Linked DNA regions of Mesorhizobium shangrilense. The protein of the gene in region 2 interacts with the protein of the main gene of each other region in a pairwise test. Links are inferred from orthologs where the notes say so. Each region holds a gene or a part of one and is shown on either strand. Other genes may lie near its edges.

What was found.
Region 1: the proteins of clpS (region 2) and dps interact in binary tests that used the Escherichia coli proteins (3 or more experiments, as listed by UniProt). The link is inferred for Mesorhizobium shangrilense from one-to-one orthologs.

The regions. Positions count from the first base shown.
Region 1 is NZ_JAQGPN010000001.1:4,481,194-4,490,026, reverse strand. What follows is about bases 3,988-6,957. They hold dps (DNA starvation/stationary phase protection protein Dps), read right to left. Parts: upstream 5,732-6,957; coding sequence 5,243-5,731; downstream 3,988-5,242. Other genes in these bases: PD284_RS21620 (urate hydroxylase PuuD), read left to right, coding at 6,860-6,957; PD284_RS21625 (LysR family transcriptional regulator), read right to left, coding at 5,808-6,728; PD284_RS21635 (hypothetical protein), read left to right, coding at 4,791-5,120; PD284_RS21640 (hypothetical protein), read left to right, coding at 4,266-4,778; xdhC (xanthine dehydrogenase accessory protein XdhC), read left to right, coding at 3,988-4,079. In the rest of the region: xdhA (xanthine dehydrogenase small subunit), read left to right, coding at 1-766; xdhB (xanthine dehydrogenase molybdopterin binding subunit), read left to right, coding at 763-3,123; more of xdhC, read left to right, coding at 3,120-3,987; more of PD284_RS21620, read left to right, coding at 6,958-8,080; guaD (guanine deaminase), read left to right, coding at 8,121-8,833.
Region 2 is NZ_JAQGPN010000001.1:3,328,087-3,336,859, forward strand. What follows is about bases 1,105-4,014. They hold clpS (ATP-dependent Clp protease adapter ClpS), read right to left. Parts: upstream 2,788-4,014; coding sequence 2,422-2,787; downstream 1,105-2,421. Other genes in these bases: clpA (ATP-dependent Clp protease ATP-binding subunit ClpA), read right to left, coding at 1,105-2,414; PD284_RS16040 (phasin family protein), read right to left, coding at 3,016-3,345; PD284_RS16045 (D-alanyl-D-alanine carboxypeptidase), read left to right, coding at 3,590-4,014. In the rest of the region: more of clpA, read right to left, coding at 1-1,104; more of PD284_RS16045, read left to right, coding at 4,015-5,023; PD284_RS16050 (DnaJ domain-containing protein), read right to left, coding at 5,070-5,765; PD284_RS16055 (vWA domain-containing protein), read right to left, coding at 5,762-6,487; PD284_RS16060 (DUF1489 family protein), read right to left, coding at 6,581-7,018; PD284_RS16065 (L-serine ammonia-lyase), read right to left, coding at 7,084-8,487; PD284_RS16070 (hypothetical protein), read right to left, coding at 8,660-8,773. UniProt on the Escherichia coli protein: Involved in the modulation of the specificity of the ClpAP-mediated ATP-dependent protein degradation.

The DNA.
Region 1 (8,833 bases), 1.2 Mb from region 2 along the record:
CATGCGCGAGATCGCGCCCGCCCTGTTCATCGGCAATCTGGACGGGTTGTGCGCGATGTCCGAAGAGGACGGCGTCATCACTATTGGGGCAGGGGTGACTTACACGGAGGCCTTCGCCCTGCTGGCTGAGCGCATTCCGGCGCTCGGCCCGCTGATCGATCGCATCGGCGGCGAGCAGGTGCGCAACATGGGGACGATAGGCGGCAACATTGCCAACGGTTCTCCCATCGGCGACACGCCTCCGCCGCTGATCGCGCTCGGTGCGACGGTGGTCCTGCGCAAGGGCTCGGAGCGCCGAAGCCTGCCGCTCGAAGACTTCTTCATCGCCTACGGCAAGCAGGACCGCAATCCGGGCGAATTCGTGGAGAGCGTTGAGGTGACGGTCCCGGCCGATGATGTGCATTTCGCCGTCTACAAGATCTCTAAGCGCCGCGACGAGGACATCACCTCGACGCTGGGCGCGTTCCATCTGACCCTTTCCGGGGCCGGTATGGTCGAAGACATCCGGATCGCCTATGGCGGCATGGCGGCGACGCCAAGGCGGGCCAAGGCGGTCGAAGCGGCCTTGCTCGGAAAGCCGTGGAGCGAGGAGACGGTGGAGGCGGCGCTCGACGCCTATGAGCAGGACTTCACGCCGCTGACCGACATGCGCGCCAGCGCGCAGTACCGGGCACTCGCCGCGCGCAACCTCCTGACGCGCTTCTATCTCGAGACGACCGGCACGAAGGCGCCGATCCAGGTCGGTCGGCACGAGGTGGCGGCATGACAACGCACAACCCCAACCTCAGGGCGGACAGGATCATCGGCGGCGTCGCCACCGACCAGCGTCACGATTCCGCGCACAAGCACGTCGCCGGCACGGCAATCTACATAGACGACATGCCAGAGCCCGCCGGTACGCTGCATGGCTGCCTGGGGCTGTCGACGACGCCGCACGCGAGGATCAAGGGCATGGACCTATCCGTCGTGCGGAGCGCTCCGGGTGTGGTCGACGTGCTGACCGCTGGCGACATCCCAGGGGAGAACGACATCTCGCCGACCGGTCGCCACGACGAGCCGGTGCTTGCAGGCGACACCGTTCAGTTCTTCGGCCAGCCGATCTTCTGCGTGATCGCCGAAACTCGCGAAGAAGCGCGTCGCGCTACGCGTCTGGCCAGGATCGAGTACGAGGAATTGCCATTCGTCATCGACGTCGGCGAACTCGATCCCAAGAAGGACAAGCTCGTCACACCGCCGCTCACCTTGAAGAGGGGCGACGCGGCAAAGGCGATTGCCGATGCGCCGCGCCGGCTGAAGGGCAAGATGCGCGTCGGCGGCCAGGAGCATTTTTATCTCGAAGGCCACATCGCGATGGCCATTCCCGGCGAGGACCAGGACGTCACGGTCTACTGCTCGACGCAGCACCCGAGCGAGGTGCAGCACATGGTCGGTCATGCGCTGGGCGTGCCTAGCCATGCGGTGACGGTCGAGATCCGCCGCATGGGCGGCGGCTTCGGCGGAAAGGAAACGCAGGGCAACCAGTTTGCCGCTCTTGCCGCGATCGCCGCGAAGAAGCTGAAGCGCGCGGTAAAAATCCGGCCGGACCGCGACGACGACATGACTGCCACCGGCAAGCGCCACGATTTCGTCATCGACTACGAGGTCGGCTTCGACGACGACGGCAACATTCTGGGCGTCGACTATGTCTATGCCGCGCGCTGCGGCTTTTCCTCGGACCTGTCAGGCCCGGTGACCGATCGCGCGCTCTTTCACTGCGACAACACCTATTACTATCCGGCGGTGCATGCGCAGTCGGCGCCGTTCTACACCAACACCGTCTCCAACACCGCCTTCCGTGGTTTTGGCGGGCCGCAGGGCATGGTGGGCGCCGAGCGCGTCATCGACGAGGTTGCCTTTGCCGTCGGCAAGGACGCGCTGGAGATCCGCAAGCGGAATTTCTACGCGCCGGCGGATAGGGATGGTGGCCGCAATGTCACGCCCTACCACCAGAGGGTCGAGGACAATGTCATCGACCGCATCGTCGCGGAACTCGAGGAAAGCTCGGACTATGCGCGCCGCCGACGCGAGATCGCTGCCTTCAACGCCAACAGCCGCATCGTCAAGCGCGGCATGGCGCTGACGCCCGTTAAATTCGGCATCTCCTTCACGGCGACCCACTACAATCAGGCCGGTGCGCTGGTGCATGTCTATACCGACGGCTCGGTGCACCTGAACCATGGCGGCACGGAGATGGGGCAGGGCCTCAACACCAAGGTTGCGCAGGTGGTCGCGGAAGAGTTCCAGATCGATCTCGACCGCGTGAAGATCACGGCCACCACGACGGGCAAGGTCCCCAACACGTCGGCCACTGCTGCTTCGTCGGGCTCCGATCTCAATGGCATGGCAGCGCAGAACGGAGCACACCAGATCAAGCAGCGGCTGATCGATTTTGCAGCCGACAAGTACAGCGTGCCGCACGACCAGGTCGTGTTCCTGCCGAACCGCGTGCGGATCGGGAACCAGGAGATCGCCTTCGCGGACCTCATCAAGCAGGCCTATTTCGCGCGCGTGCAGCTGTCGGCGGCGGGGTTCTACAAGACCCCTAAAATCCACTGGAACCGTGACAAGGGCGAGGGGCACCCGTTCTATTATTTCGCCTATGGCGCAGCCTGCGCGGAAGTGTCGATCGACACGCTGACCGGCGAGTACATGATCGAGCGCGCCGACATCCTGCACGAGACCGGGCGCTCGCTGAATCCGGCCATCGATCTGGGGCAGGTTGAAGGCGCCTTCGTCCAGGGCGCGGGATGGCTGACCACGGAAGAGTTGTGGTGGGACGACAAGGGCCGGCTGCGCACCCATGCGCCATCCACCTACAAGATCCCGCTGGCGTCCGACCGGCCGAAAATCTTCAATGTGCGCCTCGCCGACTGGTCGGTGAACCGGGAGGCGAGCGTGCACCGCTCCAAGGCGGTCGGCGAACCGCCCTTCATGCTCGGCATGTCGGTGCTGCACGCGCTTTCGGACGCGGTGGCGAGCGTCGCCGACCATCGCATCTGCCCGCGCCTCGATGCCCCGGCGACGCCCGAACGCGTGCTGATGGCGGTCGAGCGGCTCAAGCGGGAGGCGAAGGCGCTGCCGTGAGTGAGACCGCGCCCGGCCTTCGCGCCTTCCTCGACGCTTCGCCGTCGGCAGCGCTGGTCGAGGTCGCGGCGGCAAAGGGCTCGACCCCGCGCGAAAAGGGCGCCTGGATGCTGGTGTCCCAAGACGCGATCTTCGGCACGATCGGCGGCGGCCAGCTCGAGTTCATGGCGATCGACACGGCGCGGCAGATGCTTGCCGGGGTTCTCTCCCCCCTTGAGGGGGAGATGCCCGTGAAGCGGGCAGAGGGGGTAGCCTCAGAAGACGCCGCGGATCGGACGCCGAGCGCTGCCGCAAGCACCCCACCCGGCGGCTTGACCGCCACCCTCCCCTCAAGGGGGAGGGGGACGCTGGCGCTCTCCATCCCCCTCGGTCCCGAGATCGGGCAATGCTGCGGCGGCCGTGTCGAACTGTCCATCCTGCCGGTCGACAGCGCGACTCGCGCCGAACTCATCGCCACCGCCGAAACCACGGACAGCGCCCGCCCGCACGTGTACGTCTTCGGCGGCGGGCATGTCGGCCATGCGCTGGCCTCGGCGCTTTCCCTGCTTCCGGTGCGTGCAGTCATCGTCGAGACGCGCGCGGATGCGCTGGACGGGATGCCGGCGGATGTCGCGACGCGTCTGCTTCCGATGCCCGAAGAGGCCGTTCGCGAAGCGCCTCCCGGCTCCGCCTTCATCGTGCTCACCCACGACCATGCCCTGGACTTCCTGATCGTCGCGGAAGCCCTGAAGCGAACCGATGTCGCCTACGTCGGCATGATCGGCTCGAAGACCAAGAAGGCCACCTTCAGGAGCTGGTATTTTAAGACCGCAGGCGGCGCGGAGGCGGCCTTTGCCCGGCTGGTCTCCCCGATCGGTGGCGACGCCGTAAACGACAAGCGCCCGGCCGTCATCGCGGCGCTGGCGGCGGCGGAAGTCGTGACGGCGCTGGCTCGGTCGGCCGCACAGTCGACTTGAACAGCCGCGTCGTCAGCTCCGTCACCGAATCGCCCCATAGAGCTCCTCAGGATCCTAAGGATCGCGACGACGCTGGATGCCCTAGCGCGCACGTCTAAGTTGCAATGCGTGAGATTGCAACCATAAGGGTAGTGTGCGATCATGTGCACCCATTGAGCGCATCAGTCGTCGTGTTTGGGGGCGTTCATGTTCTGCCGCAGTCTGTTTCTTGCTGCGCTTCTACTGGCGTCGGGCTGCGTGAGCTTCGTGGCTCCCTACGACCCGACCTTCGATCAGTCCCTGAACAAGCTCTCCGAGGACACGGCGACGTTCCTCGCGGCAGCAAGCGCCGGGGGACCGGAGAGGCGGTACGGGTCGCAAGAGACGGTGGCCTACTATGCGGCCACCTACAACGTACTGGATCGTTTGATCCTGCGAGCGAAGCCGCTGAGAGGCAGCAAACCATGCGCGTCAAGCGCAGGTCTCAAGACCTTCACCGAGTTGCCCTACATTACGACGGTATTGCCCGAAGACTACGAACGTCTCGACTGCCGGGAATCGCAACTTTACTCGACGCGCTTCTATGTCGATGCCCTCAACTACGCGCAGAAGAATGACGGCGTGTTGAATGGCTCCGAGATCAAGTATCGAGGCGGAACGCTGCAAACCGCAATCATGGGAACAATTCAAACGCTCCTAGAAAACAAACCTGAGGCATAAGGAGGCGGGGCAATGAAAATCGACGTGAACGCAATCGCCGCTGCAATCTTGGCCGAAGGGGCCAAGACAGGTGGAACGATCTGGGAGAAGGTGAAAAAGGCCGCGCCGCTATACGTGAACGGCTATGCCTCCGCGCTGGCCGATATCGCCACGGGCGTCCACAAGGGCGAAATCACGAAATCTGACGCGAGGATGTACTTGAAGGACGCACAGCTACTGTTGGCCATGGGCATTGCCCACACCTGCCAGATCACGCTGTTTCAGGCCCAGAGGTTCTTCAACAGCGTGATCGCGATCGTGAAAACCGCCGTCAACACGGCGCTGCCCGTGCCGCTCCTGTGAGAACGATCATCAGCGTGATCTGAGCCAACCGCCGATCAGGATAGAGCAACGGGCGGATGCGGCGACCATTGGATGGGCGGTTCGCGAGGTGAGGCAGGGAACAGAAGCGGTGACCTGCCGCCTCACTCCCTCTCCTGAGTATGCGCCTCCAGGAACCAGAGCGACTTGTCGAGCGCGCGGGAGTAGCCGGTGAGGATGTCTGCGGTGTCGGCGTCGCCGGCCTCGTCCGCCTCGTCGATGGCCGCCCGCGCGGCCTTTGCCGTTTCGGCATAGCGGTCGATGAGAGCCGCGAGGTGGTCCCTGGTGGTGAAGATGTCCGTCGGATAGGCGGGTAGCCTGCTCGTCTCTGCCACCACCTGCGTCGTGCCCAGCGCCGTGCCGCCGAGCTGGACCGCGCGTTCGGCGATGGTGTCGACGTGAATATCGAGTTCCTTGCGGAAGCCGTCCAGCATCTCATGGATGGCGATGAACTGCGGACCCTTGACGTTCCAGTGCGCCTGCTTGGTGATCAGCGCCAGGTCGATCGCCTCGGCGAGCCGGGCGTTGAGGAGTTCGATGGAGGTTTTCCTGGTGTTGGACTGGAGATCGTTGCGCGTAATGTGCGTCTTCATGTTCAGCTCCTGAAATGATCCCTACGCTCCCTCCCGGAGACCACAATGCAGCTTGCCGGCGACCGTTCCAAGGCGGTCATTTTGCCGCGAGAATGTCCTTGATCATCCGCTGGCAGCGGTCGGCCATGAAATCCAGCAGCAGGCGCACCTTGGGGTCCTGCAGCTTCTTGTGCGGGTAAACGGCGGCGAGCTGTACGGGAACGGGCGGCGTTTGCGTCATGATCACCTTCAGACGCCCCTCCCGAATGAAGGGTTCGATCTCGAAGCGGGGCTTGTTGATGATGCCGCGCCCCGACAGCGCCCAGCCCGTGAGCACGTCGCCGTCGTCGGAATCGTAGGGTCCGTGCACCTCGAACTTCTGCGGCCCCTCCGGCGTCTGCAGCACCCAGAAATGCTCGCGCAGGCCGGGATAGCGCAGCATCAGGCAATCGTGCTTGCGATCGACCAGTTGACGCGGATCGGTCGGTTCGCCGCGCTGCTCCAGATATCCGGGCGCGGCCACCAGCACCCTCTCGCAGTCCATGATGCCGCGCATCCTCAGGCTCGAATCCTCGATGACGCCGAGCTTGAAGGCAAGGTCGAGACCTTCCTTGAGGATGTCGATGTTGTGATCCGACAGCCTGAGACGCACCTCGATGTCAGGGTAGGTGTCGTGGAAATCCGGAATGCCCGAGGCGATGAAGCGGCGGCCGAGCCCGAGCGGCGCGGTGACGCGGATGGTGCCGCGCGGGCTGCCTGACAGCGCAATCACGGCCGCCTCGGCCTCGACGATCGCGTCCAGCACTTTCTTCGCGCCTTCGTAAAAGACGCTGCCGTGCTCGGTCGGCATCAACTGGCGGGTCGTCCGGTTGAACAGCCGCACGTTCAGGTGCTTTTCCAGCTCCTTGATCCGGTTGGACGCCACCGCCGGCGAGAGGCGCATGTCGCGCCCCGCGGCAGAGAGATTGCCGAGTTCGACGACGCGCACGAACACTGCGATGTTATCCAGATAGGCCATCTCGACGCTTCATTCCGTGCCCTGAGCGGAGCAGGCTAGTATTTTCCATAATTTTTTGAAAGTGATCGGTCACTACACCCCTTTCGGTTTGCCGCGAGCGCCGTAATGTCGTCCGATCAACGGAGCGGGCGATGAACGATTTTGCGATCATTTGGGAGTGGCTGAGCTTTGCCGCTCGCTGGCTGCACGTCATAACCGGCATCGCCTGGATCGGCTCGTCCTTCTATTTCGTCGCGCTCGACCTCGGCCTGCGGCAGCGGCCCGGACTGCCCGCCGGAGCGCATGGCGAGGAGTGGCAGGTCCACGGCGGCGGCTTCTACCACATCCAGAAGTATCTCGTGGCGCCGGCCGAGATGCCCGAGCACCTGACCTGGTTCAAATGGGAGAGCTACGCCACCTGGATGTCGGGCTTCGCTATGCTCGCCATCGTCTATTACGCCGGCGCCGACCTTTTCCTGATCGACCGCAACGTCCTCGATATCTCGCCGATGGCGGCGATCGGCCTCTCCATCGCTTCGCTGGTGCTCGGCTGGCTCCTCTACGACGCTCTCTGCAAGTCGCCGCTCGGCAAGAGCGACACGCTGCTCATGCTGGTGCTCTACGCGATCCTGGTATTTCTCGCCTGGGGCTTTACCCAGATCTTCAGCGGTCGCGCGGCCTTCCTGCATCTTGGCGCGGTCACCGCGACCATCATGTCGGCCAATGTCTTCCTGGTCATCATCCCCAATCAGAAGATCGTCGTCGCCGACCTCATCGCCGGCTGCAAGCCCGACCCGAAATACGGCAAGATCGCCAAGACGCGCTCGACGCACAACAACTACCTGACGCTGCCAGTGCTGTTCCTGATGCTGTCGAACCACTATCCGCTGGCCTTCGGCACCGAGTTCAACTGGGTCATCGCCGCGCTGGTGTTCCTGATCGGCGTGCTGATCCGCCACTATTTCAACACCAACCACGCACGGAAGGGGAATCCGACCTGGACCTGGCTGGTCGCGGCGATCCTGTTCGTCATCATCATGTGGCTGTCGACGGTGCCGAAGGTGCTGACCGGCGAGCCGCAGGCAGCGGCTTCCTCGCAGGCGCAGAAGTTCGCCGCGTCGGAGCACTTTCCCGCCGTGCGGGACACCGTGCTCGGCCGCTGCGCCATGTGCCATGCAGCGGAGCCGGCCTATGAGGGAATCCACATTGCGCCGAAAGGCGTGGTGCTGGAGAGCGACGCCCAAATCGGCGAGCATGCGCGCGAGATCTACCTGCAGGCCGGCCGGAGCCACGCCATGCCGCCCGGCAACGTGACGCAGATCACGCCGGAGGAGCGCAAGCTGCTGGTCGCCTGGTTCGAGGGCGCGCGGTGATGGCGGAGCGCGTTGTGGCCACGATGGCGAGGCTGAACACATGACCACCCTTCTCCTACGCGGGCGCACGCTCTCCTTCCGGCGCTGGCCGGAAACGATCGACGACGCCTCCGCCTATGCCTACGAGGAGGACGGCGGCGTCTTGATCCGCGATGGCGCCATCGTCGCCTGCGGCAGTTTTGCGGATGTCAGGGCAATGACCGGGGATGGAGCACGAGTGGTCGACCACCGGCCAAACCTCATCGTGCCGGGATTCGTCGACTGCCATGCGCACTACCCGCAGATGCAGGTGATCGCCTCGTACGGCGCGGAACTGCTCGAATGGCTGAACAGGTACACCTTCCCGGCGGAATCAAAATTCGTCGATGCGCAGCACGCGCGCCGCATCGCGCGTCTCTTCCTGGATGAACTCGTGCGTCATGGCACGACGTCGGTCGCTGCCTATTGCTCGGTCCATCGGCAATCCGCGGAGGCGTTTTTTGCCGAGGCGCACGACCGCAACATGCTGACCGTCGCCGGCAAGGTGATGATGGACCGCAACGCGCCGGAGGGCGTGCTCGATACCCCGCAGTCGTCCTATGACGACACCAAGGCCTTGATCGCCGAATGGCACGGCAAGGGCCGGCAGCACTATGCCATCACGCCGCGCTTCGCGATCACCTCGACGCCCGAGCAGATGGAGATGGCGGGGGCGCTCTGCCGCGAGCACCCCGATCTTCACATGCAGACGCACCTGTCGGAGAACGACGCCGA
Region 2 (8,773 bases):
TTGGGGCCCTTCCCGGCCGCAGGCTTCGGCTTGGGTGCGGCCGCCTTCTTCGGCGCCGCCGCCTTCTTCGCCTTGGACTTGCGGGGAAGCGGTTTTTCCGGCTCCTCCTTCTTCGGCTTGACCGGCACCTCGTCGGCGACGGTGTCGAGCTTCAGCTTGTCGCCGTCCACGGTGACCCGGACCGTGCCGCCCTTCCTGAGCTTGCCGAACAGCACTTCGTCCGCCAGCGGCTTCTTGATGTGCTCCTGGATCACGCGGCCAAGAGGCCGCGCGCCCATGCGCTCGTCGTAGCCCTTGTCCGCCAGCCAGGCGACAGCCTCCGGCGCGAGGTCGAAGGTGACGCCACGCTCGGACAACTGCGCCTCGAGCTGAATGACGAACTTCTGCACCACCTGGTGGATGACCGGCACGGGCAGCGAGCCGAAGGGGATGATCGCGTCGAGACGGTTGCGGAACTCCGGCGTGAACATCCGGTTGATCGCTTCCATGTCGTCGCCTTCGCGCTTCGATGAGCCGAACCCGATCGCCGCCCTGGCCATGTCGGCTGCACCCGCATTGGTCGTCATGATGAGGATGACGTTGCGGAAGTCGATCTGCTTGCCGTTGTGATCGGTCAGCTTGCCATGGTCCATCACCTGCAACAGGATGTTGAACAGGTCCGGATGCGCCTTCTCGATCTCGTCGAGCAGCAACACGCAATGCGGATGCTGGTCGACGCCGTCGGTCAGAAGGCCGCCCTGGTCGAAGCCGACATAGCCGGGAGGCGCGCCGATGAGCCTGCTCACCGTGTGGCGCTCCATGTATTCCGACATGTCGAAGCGCAGAAGCTCGACCCCGAGCGAGGCAGCAAGCTGCTTCGCCACCTCGGTCTTGCCGACGCCCGTCGGACCGGAGAACAGGTAGGAGCCGATCGGCTTTTCCGGTTCGCGCAGGCCGGCACGCGCCAGCTTGATCGACGCCGAAAGCGCCTCGATCGCCATGTCCTGGCCGTAAACGACGCGCTTCAGCTCGGCCTCGAGATTGGCGAGTACCTTCTCGTCGTCGGCAGAGACGGTCTTGGGCGGGATGCGCGCCATCGTGGCGATGGTCGCCTCGATTTCCTTCACCGAGATCGTCTTCTTGCGCTTGGCCTCCGGCAGCAGCATCTGCGACGCGCCCGTCTCGTCGATCACGTCGATCGCCTTGTCCGGCAGCTTGCGATCGTTGATGTAGCGGGCCGAAAGCTCGACAGCCGCCTTGATCGCGTCGTTGGTGAACTTCACTTTGTGGAAGTCTTCGTAGTAGGGCTTCAGGCCCTTCATGATCTCGATGGCATCATCGACCGTCGGCTCGTTCACGTCGATCTTCTGGAAGCGACGGACGAGGGCCCGGTCCTTCTCGAAGAACTGGCGGAACTCCTTGTAGGTGGTCGAGCCGATGCAGCGGATCGTGCCGGACGACAGCGCCGGCTTGAGCAGGTTGGACGCGTCCATGGCGCCGCCGGACGTCGCACCCGCCCCGATCACTGTGTGGATCTCGTCGATGAAGAGGATGGCGCCGGGGTAGTCCTCGAGCTCCTTGACGACCTGCTTCAGCCGCTCCTCGAAGTCGCCGCGATAGCGCGTGCCGGCAAGCAGCGTGCCCATGTCGAGCGCGAAGATGGTGGCGTTGGTGAGCACGCCGGGGACGTCGCCCTCGACGATGCGCTTGGCCAGTCCCTCGGCGATCGCCGTCTTGCCGACGCCGGGATCGCCGACATAGAGCGGGTTGTTCTTGGAGCGGCGGCACAGCACCTGGATCGTGCGATTGATTTCGGACGCCCGCCCGATCAGCGGGTCGATCCGACCGGCCTTGGCCTTGTTGTTCAGGTTGACGCAATAGGCCGACAGCGCATCTTGCTGCTTCTTCTTGCCGTTGTCTTCGGACTGATCGCCGTTCGCCTGGCCGGACTGCTCCTCCTCGGCGCCACGCGGCGAACGCGATTCGTTGGCCCCCGGCCGCTTTGCTATGCCGTGCGAGATGTAGTTGACCGCGTCGTAGCGGGTCATCTGCTGCTCCTGGAGGAAGTAGGCAGCATGGCTCTCGCGCTCGGCGAAGATGGCGACGAGCACGTTGGCGCCGGATACCTCCTCACGACCCGATGACTGCACGTGGATCACGGCGCGCTGAATCACGCGCTGAAAGCCGGCCGTGGGCTTCGAGTCCTCGTCATAGCCCGTGACCAGGTTGTCGAGCTCGGTGTCGATGTAGGTGATTACTGTCTGCTTGAGCTCGTCGAGATCGACATTGCAAGCACGCATGACCGCGGCGGCGTCGCCGTCATCGATCAGCGCGAGCAGCAAGTGCTCGAGCGTCGCATACTCGTGATGGCGTTCGTTGGCGAAGGTCAACGCCTGATGCAGCGCCTTTTCCAGGCCTTGGGAGAAAGCCGGCATTATAACCTCACTTCTTCTCCATCACGCATTGCAGCGGATGCTGATGCTGACGGGCAAAATCCATGACTTGCGTCACTTTGGTCTCTGCGACCTCGAACGTATAGACGCCACACTCGCCCACTCCGTGATTGTGGACATGGAGCATAATGCGCGTCGCGGCTTCCCGATCCTTCTGAAAAAAGCGTTCCAGCACATGGACCACAAATTCCATCGGCGTGTAGTCGTCGTTCAGGATCAGGACACGATAGAGCGAAGGCTTCTTGGTCTTGGGTTTCGTGCGCGTGATCACGGCTGTGCCGCGACCGGGTCCGCCGCTCCGCTCGTCGCCGTTCTGCATTCGCGCCACGATGTCTCGCGTGGCCGCACCGCCCATTCTCACAACATCTGCCCTTGATTCCGCAAGCTCGCTCACTTCCACATGTATGTGCTTCGGTCTCGATTTTAAGCCCTTCTTCCACGCTGACAATACGGTGCGGAACTGACCATGCGGAGAGTTGACGGAATTGTGTGGCAGGGCGTGCATAGCAAAAGCCCGGCCGCGCTTCCGCGACCGGGCTTTTGATGCCTGTTGCTGACGCTGACCGAAGTCAGACGTCGGCGATCATTTCGCCTTGGCGATGATGGACTCGTAAGGCTTGTAGGCTTCCTTGGCCAGATCGGCATAGAGTTCGCCGAGCTTGGTGGCTTCGGCGACGAGGCCCTCATAGGCCTGCTTGGCGTAATCCGACTGGATCTCGATCGCCTTCTCGAGCGACTTCGCAGAGACCAGCTTCTCGAAAGCCTGGCTGCCGGCCTCGAAGCTCTTCTTCGAATAGTCGGTCGCCTCGGCTGCGATCGCCTGGGCGCCCTTCGACACCGAAGCGTAGCTCTTCAGCCCGGTATCCACGAACTCTTTGCCATACTTGCTGAAATCATCAAACGACTGCCACATCTGGAAATCCTTTCATTCCTGGGGATGCTGCGGTGCGCTAGAGATATTGTGCACTGCACAATTTGTCAAGAAGCGCCCCGCGAAAAGGCCGGAAACCGCGGTTTCGAGACAAGGTCGAATGAAATTGTGAACGTCTCGGTTACCATAAACGGATTGGTAACGCTGGCGCAGCTAAAGTCCCCGGATGCTTGGATGGACACCTTTGGCCGTCCGGGGACCGACAAGAACATCAAAGGATGTAACAGTGCGTCAGGCGTTTGCGCTGCCCAGCAAGTGGGCTTTCTTCGGCCGGCCGGCCGCCCTCCTCCTCGCCATCGTTCTCAGCTTGTCGTTCGCCGCCGAGGCTGTCGCGGCGAAGTATGCGGCGATCGTGGTCGACGCGAACACCGGCAAGGTCCTGCACTCGTCGAGTGCGGATTCGCGACGCTACCCCGCGTCCCTGACGAAGATGATGACGCTCTACCTGACGTTCGAGGCGCTGCAGCGCGGCAAGATCAAGACGACGAGCCAGGTCCGGTTCTCCCAGCATGCTGCGTCGCAGCCGCCCACGAAGCTCGGCGTGAAGGCCGGCGGTTCGATCAGCGTCGAAACCGCCATCTATGCGCTGATCACGCGCTCCGCCAACGACGCGTCTTCGGCGCTCGCGGAACTGCTCGGCGGTTCAGAGGCCGACTTCGCGAAGATGATGACGGCCAAGGCGCGCAGCCTCGGCATGAAGAGCACGGTGTTCCGCAATCCACACGGCCTCCCCAACACCGGCCAGTTCACGACGGCGCGCGACATGGCAACGCTCGGCATCGCGCTGCGCGAGCACTTCCCGCAGTATTACGACTACTTCTCCACCCGCTCGTTCAAGTACGGCAAGCAGCGCATCGCCAACCACAACCGCCTGCTGGGACGCATCGAAGGCGTCGACGGCATCAAGACCGGCTACACGCGCGCATCCGGCTTCAACCTCGTTTCCTCGGTGGTCGACGGCAACCGCAAGATCGTCGCCGTGGTGCTCGGCGGCGAGTCGGGCCGCAGCCGCGACAACCGTATGGCCGAACTCATCAAGACCTACCTGCCGAAGGCTTCGGGTCGCGGCGGCGGGGGCGATCTGATCGCCAAAACCGACCCCAAGACTCTGAAGGACATGGCTGTCGCCATGCTGCCCAAGAGCGACGCGCCGACGCCCGACGAGCGTCCTGACGCGTTCGACGTCTCCGAAGGCGACGCCAATGACGTCGCCGACGCGATCGAGGAATACAAGATCGCGTCCGCCGGCGTCGCGATCGAGGCGCCCGCCGCTGAGCGCTTCGGCGGTGACGTGCCGACGCCGAAGCTGCTGGCGCGGCAGGAGCGTGTCGAAGCGATCGAGCAGGCCTACGCGGACCCCGCCCCCAGGCCGAAGGTCGCCGTCGACCCGATCAGCACGGCATCCACGCGTGGCGGGAGCGGCTGGTCGATCCAGGTCGCCTCTTCGCCCAGCGAAAGCGAAGCCCGCAAGGCGCTGGAATCCATCGCCCAGAAGGCGGGCGCCGCGGTTGCCTCCGCATCGGCCTACACCGTCACCTTCGAGAAGGACGGGACCCTCTACTATCGCGCCCGTTTCGGTGGGTTCGAAACCAAGACCGCCGCATGGAGCGCCTGCGGCGCGCTCAAGAAGAAGAAGATCGCCTGCTACGCCACTCAGTGAGTGGGTGAACTCTCCGCCTCCGGGCTTGTATTTCGTCGAAGGAGCTTCAGTTGTGATCGGAGAGAAGGACGTCCTTGGCTTCGTTGATCCGCGCCGCCAGGAACGGCGATCCGCCGATGTCGGGGTGCAGGCGCTGCATCAGGCGGCGGTGCGCCTTGCGGACATCCGCCGGGGTAGCCCCCGATTCAAGACCAAGGACCTTGTAAGCCTCCTCCTTAGTCATGGCGCCCGAGCCTGGAGGAATTCCCTTCCCGTGGCCAGCGTCCGCCTTCAGGTCTTCGCGCCAAGCGGGAAATCGGCCGTCAAGGTACGTCTCAAGTAGCTGCCGGCTCTCGCCGTCCGACGCCAGCTCGGCGTAAATGCCGAGCAGATCGGCCTCGCTCATCCGAGTCAGGATGCTGCCTTCGTAGCGACCGGCAAGCACGATTCCTTCCAGGGCGCCGGTGTCGTGGTCAAGCTCCATCTCCAGCGCAGCGGTACGCACCGTCGAGCGCCTGGAGGGCGACTTCGTCGCTCGGGTGGCGCGGCGCACCGACGCGAACCATGCCAGTGCGCCGGAGATGAGCATCCCGCCCAATCCTGCGCGTCCGAGCAACATGAGCACGACGCCGGCGACGCCGGCCACCACCGGCCCGGCCAGCCGCAGTCCGTTCGCCAGGGATTGCGCGTCCGTCCTGACAAAAACGACGAACAGAGCGGCGATCACGGTCAATCCCGCGAGCAGTCCAAGAAAAACGCTCATCTCGACCCGCTCAGATGTTCGATCATCAGGCGATCTTCGGGGCGATTGCGCGCCTGCAGCGCCTTCAGACCGCCAGTGGCGAAGACGGCGATCGACGATAGGAGCTTTGCCAGCGTCGACGCCGAGTCGCGGTCGAATCGGAACCATGCGCCTTTCGTCAGGCGCGCGATCTCCTTGAATGCGCGTTCCGCCTGTTGGTCCCTGCCCTCCTGGAACACAAAGGCCGGCACGCCATGCAACCCGAGCCGACCGGCCTTCTCGGCGAGGTCGTCGATGCTCTCTTCCATCGCGTCGCCAATATAGACCAGAGCGGCGATCTTCTGTCCGCTTGCTTCCTTGAGCGCGTGCGTCAGCACCTTGCCGATCTGCGTATGGCCGGCCCGGCAGTCGATCCTGGTCATCAGGTCCTTCAGCGAGTTCGTGTCGGCGACGAACCTTGATGACCGGCATTCGCCGAAGCCGCGGAAATAGACCAGCTGGACCTTCAGCGCGCCGGTCTTGCCCACGGCATCGAACATCTTCCCTTGCAACTCGCAGGCAAGGTCCCAGGTCGGCTGGCGACTCATGGTTGCGTCCAGGGCAAGGATCAACCTGCCCGCGCCGGAGGTGGCGGCGGCGGCCTGGACCTGACGCACGAAGGCCTCGATCTCGCTCGGCGCGGAGCGCCGCAGCGACGGCTCACCGGCCTTTCCGGTGGATGTGAGGGATTTTTCGTCGCTCATCACCATCAAGATGTGGCGAACGCCCCGCGCTTGCAAGCCCGCTGGTGGCATGAAGGCTGAACTGGACCGAACGCGGTCAACCTCAGCGCGTTCTTACAGCAGTCCAAGCGAGGCGAGTTCCTGCCGAAGGTCGGCAGGCATGGCGACCAAGCCGGCATGCCCCTTCCCGAGATCGGCCGGGGCATCTTCCGCCTTCAGGTAGCGCCATCCCTGGAAAGCGCGGCGCGGCTGCCAATCGGTGCGCACCACGTTTTCATCCAACATGAGCTTGCAGCGCCCGATTCCCTCGCCGTCGACGAACGGCCTGATCTCGGTGATCAACTGGCGGCACTGCACGTTGCCCTTGATGACCCAGTAGAGCGAACCGCCCGACGTCACCTCGTTGGTGCGGCTGGGCACCATGCGCGTCGTATGGAAATGCTCCACAGGCTCGCCGGCGCGCCGCCGCTCATCGAGCTTGAACGCGATCCATTCTTCGAGATCCTCAACGCTGTCGCAGCCGACGCAGAGTTTTAGGATGTTCAGGGCCATTGCAGGACCGTTTAAGCCTCCGGCATGGCGGGTCAACCGTGAAGGCGGTTATTCACAGGGGGCGCTCAGCACTCCACGACGTTCACGGCAAGCCCGCCCAGACTCGTTTCCTTGTACTTCTCGTTCATGTCGACGCCGGTCTGACGCATCGTCTCGATGGCCGCATCGAGCGGCACGAAATGCGTTCCGTCCCCCTTGATCGCCAGCGAGGCAGCGGTCACGGCCTTCACCGCGCCGAGAGCGTTGCGCTCGATGCATGGCACCTGCACAAGACCCGCAACGGGATCGCAAGTCATGCCCAGATGATGCTCGAGGGCGATCTCGGCAGCATTCTCGACCTGCTCGGGCGAGCCGCCCAGCACTGCCGCCAACCCGGCGGCGGCCATTGCCGATGCGGAGCCCACCTCTCCCTGGCAGCCCACCTCGGCGCCGGAGATCGAAGCGTTGGTCTTGATGATGCCGCCGATGGCGGCCGCCGTCAGCAGGAAGTCACGGATGCTCGCCTGGTCGGCCTCGGCGTGAAAATGCAGCCAGTAGCGCATCACCGCGGGCACCACGCCGGCGGCTCCATTGGTGGGCGCCGTGACGACGCGGCCGCCGGCCGCATTCTCCTCGTTCACGGCCATCGCGTAGATCGACAGCCAGTCATTGGCGAGCAGAGGATTGGGCCGATTCCGTTGCCATTCGTCCTGCAGCTTGTCGTGCAGTTGGCGCGCCCGGCGGCGCACCTTGAGCCCGCCAGGCATGATGCCGTCCTGGGAGAGCCCGCGGTCGATGCAGGCTCGCATGGCGTTCCAGATCGCGTCGAGGCCGGCATCCAGCTCGTCGCGCGACATGAGGCTTTCCTCGTTCACGCGCTTCATCTCGGCAATGGAGAGCCCGCTCTTCTCAGCCATCGCGAGCATTTCAGCGGCGCTCCTGAACGGATAGGGCACCTTCTTGCCGGCCGCGGCCTTGGCGCCCTGCGCCTTCATGCGCTGCAGTTCCTCCTCGGATACGACGAAACCGCCGCCGATCGAGTAGTAGATGCGCTTGAGGAGCAGTCGGTCGGAAGCGTCGTAGGCGTAGAAGGCCATGCCATTGGCATGACCCAGCAACGGCGTCTTCTTGTCCAGGACAAGGTCGTGGGCCGGATCGAAACGGTAACCCGAATGTCCGGGCGGCGACACGCGCCGTTCTGCCGTGATGCGGGCGATCGTCTCGTCGACCCTGTCCGGATCGACAGTCTGCGGGGTCTGGCCCGTCAGCCCCAGGATGACGGCGCGGTCACTTCCGTGGCCGACACCCGTAAAGGCCAGCGAGCCGTGCAGGCTGGCGGCCACGCGGTCCACCCGGACACCTGCCGGGCGCGGCCAGTCGCCGTTGAGGATTTCGTCTAGAAACCGAACGGCGGCCGACATCGGCCCCATCGTGTGCGAGCTCGACGGGCCGATGCCGATCTTGAAAAGGTCGAATACAGAAAGGAACACGCGCCTGAGCTCCCGATATGCCGTCAGCAGGTATCGATAGGCTTTGTCGATTTGATGGTCCAGCGCGCAACTGTCGCCGTCTTCGGCTGGCGGACGCACGACATCGAGCCTGAGAGAATGCAACGAGGGCGCAGCCCCGAAGCCGCGCCCCCAACAATCCCGGATTGACCGTCTATCTTGCCAGCACCGCTGTCGCGGTTTCAGCTCCGGTGAAGAGCCATGCCAGAAGCAACAAAACTGCAATTCCAATCACTGCTTTGACGGTGACGCCCCAGCAGGATTTCTG